DNA from 4 places in the Buttiauxella sp. genome. Region 1 is predicted to be linked to each of the others. Evidence: predicted binding sites of a transcription regulator. Region 1 holds the regulator's gene; each other region holds the start of a gene.

The links. Region 1 encodes CRP, which controls carbon source genes, mostly activating them, when cyclic AMP is high. Its sites were predicted from a motif close to ATGTGANNNNNNTCACAT; they were not measured.
Region 2: a site for CRP is predicted at 873-890, ahead of WBL83_RS02235 (glycoside hydrolase family 3 N-terminal domain-containing protein). Genes of this name have one in related genera too.
Region 3: a site for CRP is predicted at 1,033-1,050, ahead of WBL83_RS18200 (PTS sugar transporter subunit IIC). Genes of this name have one in related genera too.
Region 4: a site for CRP is predicted at 1,588-1,605, ahead of WBL83_RS17785 (enolase C-terminal domain-like protein). Genes of this name have one in related genera too.

Annotation. Positions count from the first base shown of each region.
Region 1 covers NZ_JBAVHX010000017.1:15,336-17,541, reverse strand. The annotation lists gene WBL83_RS13370 (YccS/YhfK family putative transporter) at 1-977, opposite strand, end outside; gene crp (cAMP-activated global transcriptional regulator CRP) at 1,167-1,799, opposite strand; gene WBL83_RS13360 (OsmC family protein) at 2,114-2,206, shown strand, end outside.
Region 2 covers NZ_JBAVHX010000004.1:394,435-396,640, reverse strand. The annotation lists gene WBL83_RS02240 (glycoside-pentoside-hexuronide (GPH):cation symporter) at 1-634, opposite strand, end outside; gene WBL83_RS02235 (glycoside hydrolase family 3 N-terminal domain-containing protein) at 1,030-2,206, shown strand, end outside.
Region 3 covers NZ_JBAVHX010000030.1:17,825-20,030, forward strand. The annotation lists gene WBL83_RS18200 (PTS sugar transporter subunit IIC) at 1-914, opposite strand, end outside; gene WBL83_RS18205 (PTS sugar transporter subunit IIB) at 1,225-1,533, shown strand; gene WBL83_RS18210 (PTS lactose/cellobiose transporter subunit IIA) at 1,537-1,854, shown strand; gene rpoC (DNA-directed RNA polymerase subunit beta') at 1,924-2,206, opposite strand, start outside.
Region 4 covers NZ_JBAVHX010000029.1:58,414-60,619, reverse strand. The annotation lists gene WBL83_RS17790 (GntR family transcriptional regulator) at 1-188, shown strand, start outside; gene WBL83_RS17785 (enolase C-terminal domain-like protein) at 176-1,375, opposite strand; gene WBL83_RS17780 (PTS transporter subunit EIIC) at 1,691-2,206, shown strand, end outside.

The DNA of each region.
Region 1 (2,206 bases):
GCGATACGGCTAAAGTGATAATGACAAAATTGTCCGACTGGATTATCTGGATTCTGGCGAGCGATTTTCTCGAGGGCTTCAATTTGCTTCTCCATCGAAAATCGCTGCGGATAACGATGGTAAAGAATGTCATCGGCCAGAACGCGCAAACGGGCCGCAATAGTTTGCGCATTCCAGCGGATGACCGCTTCCGCATGGCTTTGTGCGACAAGTTTTTGCACCTCGGCAGGTTGGTGCAAACTGACGGAAATGTGCTCCTGGAGATCTAATGCGACCTGAAAGGAGCGCAAAAGATGCTTGTAACCGTTCTGCTGATTCGCTGCCAGCATGTGCAGCTGTTGGTAGCAGACGGTGATTAAGTCGACGGCTTTTTGCTGGCGGGCCAGTAGCGGCGGGAGCGTGGTTTCCGGATCCGCGTGCTGGGTCAGCATGCCGTACTTGGCTTCACAGTAATCTGCTAACTGGCGATAGAGCAGACTTAACGATTCGCGCAACGGCTGCTCACGCCACATCCAGAACCAAAACCAGTTAAACACCCCGTACCAAATCGTACCGGAGACATACAACGCCATCGGTTTCCAGATAGGCATGTTGCCAGCCATGCTGAGCGTGAAGATAGCTGCAATCAGCGAGGCAGGAAGCAAACGAGCGTGCAGCGAGCTGATTTCAGCGGTCACGCCTAGCATTAGCGCCATGACCATGAGAATAAGCGGCAAAGGCACGTCGGTGTAGAGCAGCAAAAGCTGCATGATTAAACTGCTGACAGCAAACAGGGAGCCGCCAATAATCAGGCGTTTGAAGAAGCGCTTATGGGGAGTATCCAGACCGGCTATGTTGCAACAGGCAGGCACTAACGAGAAAAGCAGGCCTAACTGCAAATTTCCTAACAGTAGACCTACTCCCACAGGAAGGCACAGCACCAGCGTTTGCCGTAATGCGTAGTTAACTTCGGGGTGGTAGATCAGTCGGCGCCACATTTGCTCGTCATGGTTCAAGTTGCTGGGTTGTTGGTTGCACTCAGTCATCCCAGTCACTTACTTTAGTAAGCTCCTGGGATTCCTGAGCTTACCGCCTACCTGCAACATGAACTATTTAGAGCAAGTGAGGGAAGTGTAGAGACAAAAAAGGCGTGTCATGAAGCAACACGCCATTTTTTAGGACGGAGATTAACGAGTGCCGTAAACGACGATCGTTTTACCGTGAGCGGAGATCAGGTTTTGATCTTCCAGCATTTTCAAGATACGACCAACAGTTTCGCGAGAGCAACCCACGATCTGACCGATTTCCTGACGAGTAATTTTAATCTGCATGCCGTCTGGGTGGGTCATTGCATCAGGTTGTTTCGCCAGATTCAGTAGCGTCTGTGCAATGCGACCTGTTACATCCAGGAATGCCAGGTTACCGACTTTCTCAGATGTAACTTGCAGACGACGAGCCATCTGGGAAGACAGGCGCATCAGAATGTCTGGGTTGACCTGAATAAGCTGGCGGAATTTTTTATAGGAAATTTCAGCCACTTCACAGGCAGATTTAGCACGGACCCAGGCACTACGTTCCTGGCCTTCTTCGAACAGCCCTAACTCACCAATAAAATCGCCCTGATTCAGATAGGAGAGGATCATTTCCTTGCCCTCTTCATCTTTAATCAGAACAGCCACAGAGCCCTTGACGATGTAGTACAGCGTCTCAGCTTTTTCACCCTGGTGAATCAGTGTGCTCTTCGATGGATACTTATGAATATGGCAATGGGACAAGAACCATTCGAGAGTTGGGTCTGTTTGCGGTTTGCCAAGCACCATGCGCGGTTATCCTCTGTTTATAACTAGCTACCAACGACAAGACGCTAAACATCCTGTCTGGCGTTGCAAGTATTAGAATATTCCCCACCTTGGGGAGATGGCATGCAAGTCATTCTTGCTGCCTGTAATTAGTGACGTCCTCTGCATACATGCATTACGTCAATGTATCGCGATGTAGCATCTGGATTGTTTTAGCATAGCTTTTGACAAGTGTCTCCTATTGTCTCGTTTCAGCATGACGCAGGTCGCCTTCCGTTGCCAGTTTTGCTGCATCCGCGTACTCTGAAAGGGTTTTTTTCAACTGGAGAAGTCACATGCAGGCACGAGTGAAGTGGGTTGAAGGGTTAACCTTCCTTGGGGAGTCCGCTTCTGGACACCAGATTTTGATGGATGGTAATTCTGGCGAT
Region 2 (2,206 bases), on a different contig from region 1:
GCGTAATACGTTCGCGGGTTGTCATGAAGCAGACGAGGAACATGATGCAGCCAATCACCCCAAAAAGCCCCATTGCCCACTGCATACCAGCGGCACGGTCTCCTGGAGAAATAAAATCAGCCAACGGCAGAATCAATGCAGTCCCCATCGCGCCGCCAATCGGTGCAATGGCAAATCGCCAGGATTGCAACGACAGGTTTTCTTGTGGATCAGACGTAATGGCGGCACCTAATGAGCAATACGGAATATTTATCGCCGTATACATTAGAGTCATAAATACATAAGCCAGCACCGCATAAATAATTTTACCGGTTTGGTCAAAGTCTGGAGTGGAATAAACCAGTACACAACTTACTGCGAATGGAACGCAGATAATCAGTAACCACGGACGGAAACGACCCCAGCGGCTTTTAGTCTGATCCGCAATCGCGCCCATAATAGGATCGGTAATCGCATCGAGTACCCTGACGACTAAAAATAGTGTCCCCATGACTGCCGGGGGTAAGCCATAAATATTGGTGTAGAAATAAGCCAGGATAGCTACCGAGGAATCAAACACAATGTGACTTGCCGCATCACCGAGTCCAAACCCCAGTTTTTCTTTGTTGGTAATTTTTTCAGTTAACACCGACATGTATTCACCTTTATTAAGAGCCGGAATATATCCATTCATACTTCAAGTTGCAGGGATGTTGGCTGCAACTCGAATTATTTGGGATGTATAGACCTCGCGGATAGCACTAGTTATAAATTGTGAATGTGGTCAGGAGTATTCTAATTTTTAATTTGTGTTTTATGTTTCTTATCAAATGTGACGGGGTTATCTCTTATTTGCCCTGCTTTGAACAGAACCAGCATGCCATTGAGAATATTTTTGAATCACATCACACTTATGGCTAAAAACCAAAAAACGTAAACTTGCTGAGTATTCTGACAATTGTTTGCGGCTTCATTCATCACTCATATTGATGGCTGAAAATTATCTCCGCGCACCTTCATGCGGATGGCCGAACTCGAAAGGGGAATACCATGTCTGCCATTTATCAAGAAGCTCACCGCCCGATTAACGAACGTGTCAGCGATCTACTTTCGCGGATGACAGCGGAAGAAAAATTCGCACAAATGCATGCGTACTGGCTGATTTTATCCAGCGATGGCAATCACCGTGAGCGCACCGATTTAAGCGATGAATTTGCGGGCGTCACCAAACAGGCGGCACTCGCTGAGCGTCTCAAACTCGGGATTGGGCAAATCACCCGGCCTTTAGGCACCCACATTGTGGATGCTAAAGAGGGTGTCCGTGCGGCTAATCGTTTACAGAAAACCCTGGTTGAAGAAACCCGCCTCGGCATTCCGGCACTGTTTCACGAAGAGTGTTTAGTCGGTTTATTGTGCAAAGACGCCACACTTTTCCCTTCCTCCCTGAACTACGGCTCCACCTGGGATGTGGATCTTATAGAGCGCGCAGCAGCAGCGATTGGCGAAGAAGCCCGCTCAACCGGTTGCCATCAGGGGCTTGCACCCGTGCTGGATGTGTCACGTGATGTGCGATGGGGGCGAACCGAAGAGACATTTGGTGAAGATCCGTGGCTGGTGGGCATGATGGCTACGCATTATGTGAAAGGCCTGCAAGGTAAGAATCGCGACCTGCTGGCGACCCTGAAACATTATGTCGGGCACTCATTTAGCGAAGGGGCGCGTAACCATGCCCCTGTTCATCTGGGTTTTTGTGAATTAAACGATACCTTCCTGCTGCCGTTCGAAATGGCGGTAAAACTGGCGAATGCCGGATCGGTGATGCCTGCCTATCACGACATTGATAATCAGCCAGGCCACTCAGACGAATTCTTACTGACGACCGTGTTGCGTGAACAATGGGGGTTCGATGGACTGATTGTTGCCGATTACGGCGGTGTGAGCCTGTTACATCAACATCACGGTATTTCCCACAATGCAGCAGAGTCGGTAGCGCTGGCTTTTAACGCGGGTCTGGATATGGAACTGCCGAAAGATGACTGCGCGCGCCATCTTGCCCAGGCGGTCGAGCGTGGTTTAATCACCATGGAGAAAGTGGATGAAATTGTCGCTCGCATACTGAAAGAGAAATTCCGTCTTGGGCTGTTCGAACACCCTTATCGGGATGAAAACGGCGTGACGCTGCAAAGCGGATCCACCGTCCAGCTTGCGCGTGAGGTCGCAACGCGCT
Region 3 (2,206 bases), on a different contig from region 1:
ACCAGGAGCATCGCAAGAGTAAAACCAGTTCCGCCGCAAATTAAGAATACATCGCGGAACTGCTGGGTAATGATGTTGACTGGCGGCAGCCCTTGTTTCATTGCCTGCATGTTTTCAAGTGTTAATGAACGCCAGATTGGCCCCATGATGGCAGTCACGATAGAGTCGCCATGCAGGCCGAAAAACCAGAAGAAGCTGACAAAGAACTCAGCAACCATCTGCGATGGTAGCGTGTTACCAAGATGCATCATCGGGGCTTGCAGCACTTTGAAAATCATCTCCTGGGCCGTACCAAACGGTGTGATTTCAAAGACCAGACGAAGCAGCCAGAAGATAACAACAATCAAAAATGACGGAATAAGTGAACTGAAGCTATTGGCTACCGCTGGCGGAACGCTGTCCGGCATTGAAATCATCAGCCGTGGATGGTTGAACAATCTGTAGAGCCGGACCGCCACCAGCGTGACAATTAAAGACAGGAAAAGTCCCTGCGCACCAAGCGCAAAGGTCGGAATGACATCCGTGATTGCGCCGCCATTTTCTTGTGGCATTCTGAACGGCGTGACAATTAAAAAAGCCACCAGTGAAATTAACACACAGGATATTTCATTTAACTGCCAGCGCTTTGCGAGGCTGATACTGGTACTGACCACCACCAGCAATGCCATCACAGAATAAGTGGCATCAAGAATATAATTCAGTTGCCCAATAAAATGTTCACCGAAAATTCGAATAATAAATTCGCTATATCCCGGAATAGGTAAATTGGCTATCAACAAAAAGAAAGAGCCAATAATCAGGAACGGCATAATGCGGATAAAGCCATCTTTAATCGCCGATAGGTAGTCATTCCCTTCGATCTTCATTGCGAGAGGCAATATTTTCCTTTCCATAAATGCAGTGAAATTGTTCATTTTTTGGCTCACTGTGCTGGTTTTAGTTTTAGTGGTATATACCACCAAACCAGAGCCTATGTACTTGTGCATTTTCTGTCAATGGACGCCAAAGTGCTTTAACTGGATTAAGTGCGTTTTGTGACCATTGCCACATTCAAAAGTGCAGCACTTAGAAAAACGCCCTTTCCGGGAAACCGAATATGTAACCGGTTTCAGCTCATACGAGTTTCTTTTGTGATACCTCACACACAATCATCGCAAAGCGGTTGTTGTACCGAGGCGTCACGGATAATTATCTGTATATCCAACGGACACTGAGAGCAGATCTATGAAGAATATCGTTTTGTGTTGTGCAGCGGGTATGTCGACTAGCATTTTGGTCCAACGCATGAAGGACGCCGCTCAGAAGAAAGGTATTGAAGTCTCTATCAAGGCTGTGCCGGTTGCCGAATTCAAAGACAATATCGATACCGCCGATATTGTGCTATTAGGCCCACAAGTTAAATATGAACACGCCAAACTTCAGGCTATTGCAGAACCGATGGGTAAAACGGTTGCCGTTATCGATATGATGGATTACGGCATGATGAAAGGTGATGTCGTGCTGGATAAAGCTCTGAAAATGATGGAGTCCTGAAACGTGGAAGATTTAGAAACGATTATCATGGAATTGTTGGTCAATGCGGGTAGCGCACGCAGCCAGGCACTGACAGCACTGCAAATGGCACGTAAAGGTGATTTCGCAGCGGCGCAACAAGCGATGGAAGAATCTCGTGAGTTTGTAAAACATGCGCACAAAATTCAGACCCAGCTGATCGGGTTAGATGAAGGTACCGGTAAACTGCCCGTTAACTTGATTACCGTGCATTCCCAGGATCACTTGATGAATGCGATGGTGATTCAAGATTTAGCTGAAGACATGATTGAACTGTATCGTCGCCTGCCTTTAGCTAACTGATTTCTGATTTATTTCAGGCATAAAAAAACCGCTCTTTCGAGCGGTTTTTGTTTTTAGCGACTCTAACGATTAATCGTTGTCGTTACCGCCCAGACCACCGGCATTCAGAAGCTCTGCCAGGCTGGCAGTTGCATCTGCTGCAGTTACCTGAGGTACAACAGGTGCTTCACCCGCTGCACGACGGCGCATGCGATCCTGGTGGTACGCATAACCGGTACCAGCTGGGATCAGACGACCCACGATAACGTTCTCTTTCAGGCCGCGCAGTTCGTCGCGTTTACCCGCAACAGCTGCTTCGGTAAGCACACGAGTTGTCTCCTGGAACGATGCCGCGGAGATGAAGGACTCGGTT
Region 4 (2,206 bases), on a different contig from region 1:
AGGAGCAGGCCGCATTACTGGAGTGTAAAAAAGGGATCCCGGCGATGCATATCATCAACCGCGGGATCCTCGAAGGGGGGCGGGTATTTGAAATCAGCGAAATCGTCGATATCAATTATTCCTGCACTTATGTCATCCCCTATAACCATGACAATTTGGCTTATCGCCAGGGCACTCAGGGAGTATGAATGGCCCCGTTGGGTAAGCGGCTTTGCGTCCACTCATGTAGACGATATTCCACGGGGAAGGTTTCCGCTTTTTGCTGGTCGAAGCCCACACCAATACCCGGTTTTTCAATCGGATAGATATAACCTTGTTCTGCAACTGGCGCGCCAGGGAACACCGATTCGGTGTTCGGCTTATTCGGGATAAATTCCTGAATTGCCGCATTGTGCAGATGAATATTCAGATGGGTGTTCACCGCCACGCCAATAGGGGTCATGTCAGACGGGCCATGCCAGGCCAGACGTACGCCAAATGCCTGGCAAAGCACGGCGAGTTTGAGCGCAGGCGTTATTCCACCAATTTGTGAAACGTGGCAGCGGATAAAATCGATGCGTCGATTCACAATTAAGTCATGCCATTCAGCGGGGTTATTAAACAGTTCCCCCATTGCCAGTGGAACCGAAGAGTGCGCGCGCACTTGTTCTAACCATGCACTTTGTTGCGGCGGCAGAATATCTTCGATAAACCATGGCTGATAAGGTTCGAGCGCTTTTGCCAGTTGCACCGCTTGCTGTGGGAATAAACGTTCATGCACATCATGAAGAATGTGGAACTGATTACCGTACTTCTCGCGCAGCGCCTTGAACATCGCTACGGTATTCGCCATGTATTCATCCTGATCGTAATACGCACCAGGAGTTGGCGATTTTGTTGCATGCAAGCCTTGCGGCGTGCCGCCGTAAAAACCTAACTGGCAGCGAATATAGCGATACCCTTGTGCCAGCAACTTGTCGACTTCCAGGTACAACCCTTCCAGCGATTCACTGGCGGCGTGACTGTAAGCGGCGATTGCATCTTTCGACTTCCCACCCAGCAGTTGATACAGCGGCATATCTGCCAGTTGGCCTTTAATATCCCACAGAGCCATATCAACACCGGCAATCGCGTTGTTGATTACAGGGCCGTTGCGCCAGTAAGCGTTGACCGTCATCATTTGCCACAGGTCTTCGATATTGTTGGCATCACGCCCGATAAGCAGTGGTTTCAGGTACTCGTCAACCATCGCTTTAACGGCCAGCGGGCGCTGCTGGAAAGTGGCGCAACCGTGGCCAGTCACGCCTTTATCGGTGGTGACACGCACCGTGACCAGATTGTGGCGGTCAGGACGCGTAATGAAACATTCGATATTTTCAATAATGGTTGGTTTCACAAAATTACTCCACACCCTGGAATTAGTTAGGGCAGTTCATGGGCGGTGACTTATTAATTGTCGGCATCTGCTAATTACTATCACCTTATTTTTATGTGCGGGTAAATCATTTTTTTTAGCTATTTTTATTGGTCAGGAAAAATGACCGGGTAAACCTAAAAAGCGTACCAATTTGCTTCTTTTACGGGTTAAAGGGCTTTTGTATAGGCTAAATGTGATGTTGTTCAAAGTTTATTGGTTTGTTTTCGTGTTTGTGATTCCCTACCATCACTGGCATACAACACATAACAATAAGCATTTTTTTGGGAGTGACTGATGGGGAATCGTGATGCCATTAATAATATTATTCACCTGATTGGTGGTGCGGATAATATTAGTAAAGCCTGGCACTGTATGACGCGCTTGCGCTTCTCTCTGATTGACGAGAATAAAATTGATCAGTCTGAGATTAAAAAAATCCCCGGTGTTTTAGGGGCGCAAATCCAGAGCGATCAATTCCAGATTATTATTGGCCCGCAGGTCAACAGTTGGTATGAACAGCTGACCACCGTGCTGGGTTCCACTCCTGAACAAACCGCGCCCGCCCAGCAAAAGAAAGCACGTAAAAGCCTGGTATCGATGTTTATGGATACGGTTTCCGGCGTGTTTGGACCGATAGTGCCCGCAATTGCCGGTGCCGGGATGATCAAAGGTCTTCTGGCGGGGCTGATTGCGCTGAAAATGGTGTCAGCAAAAAGCGATACGGTGATCGTTATCGATTTGATTGCGAGCGGTGTGTTTTACTTTTTGCCATTTTTCCTTGCCATCTCTGCCGCCCGTATCTTCAAGACC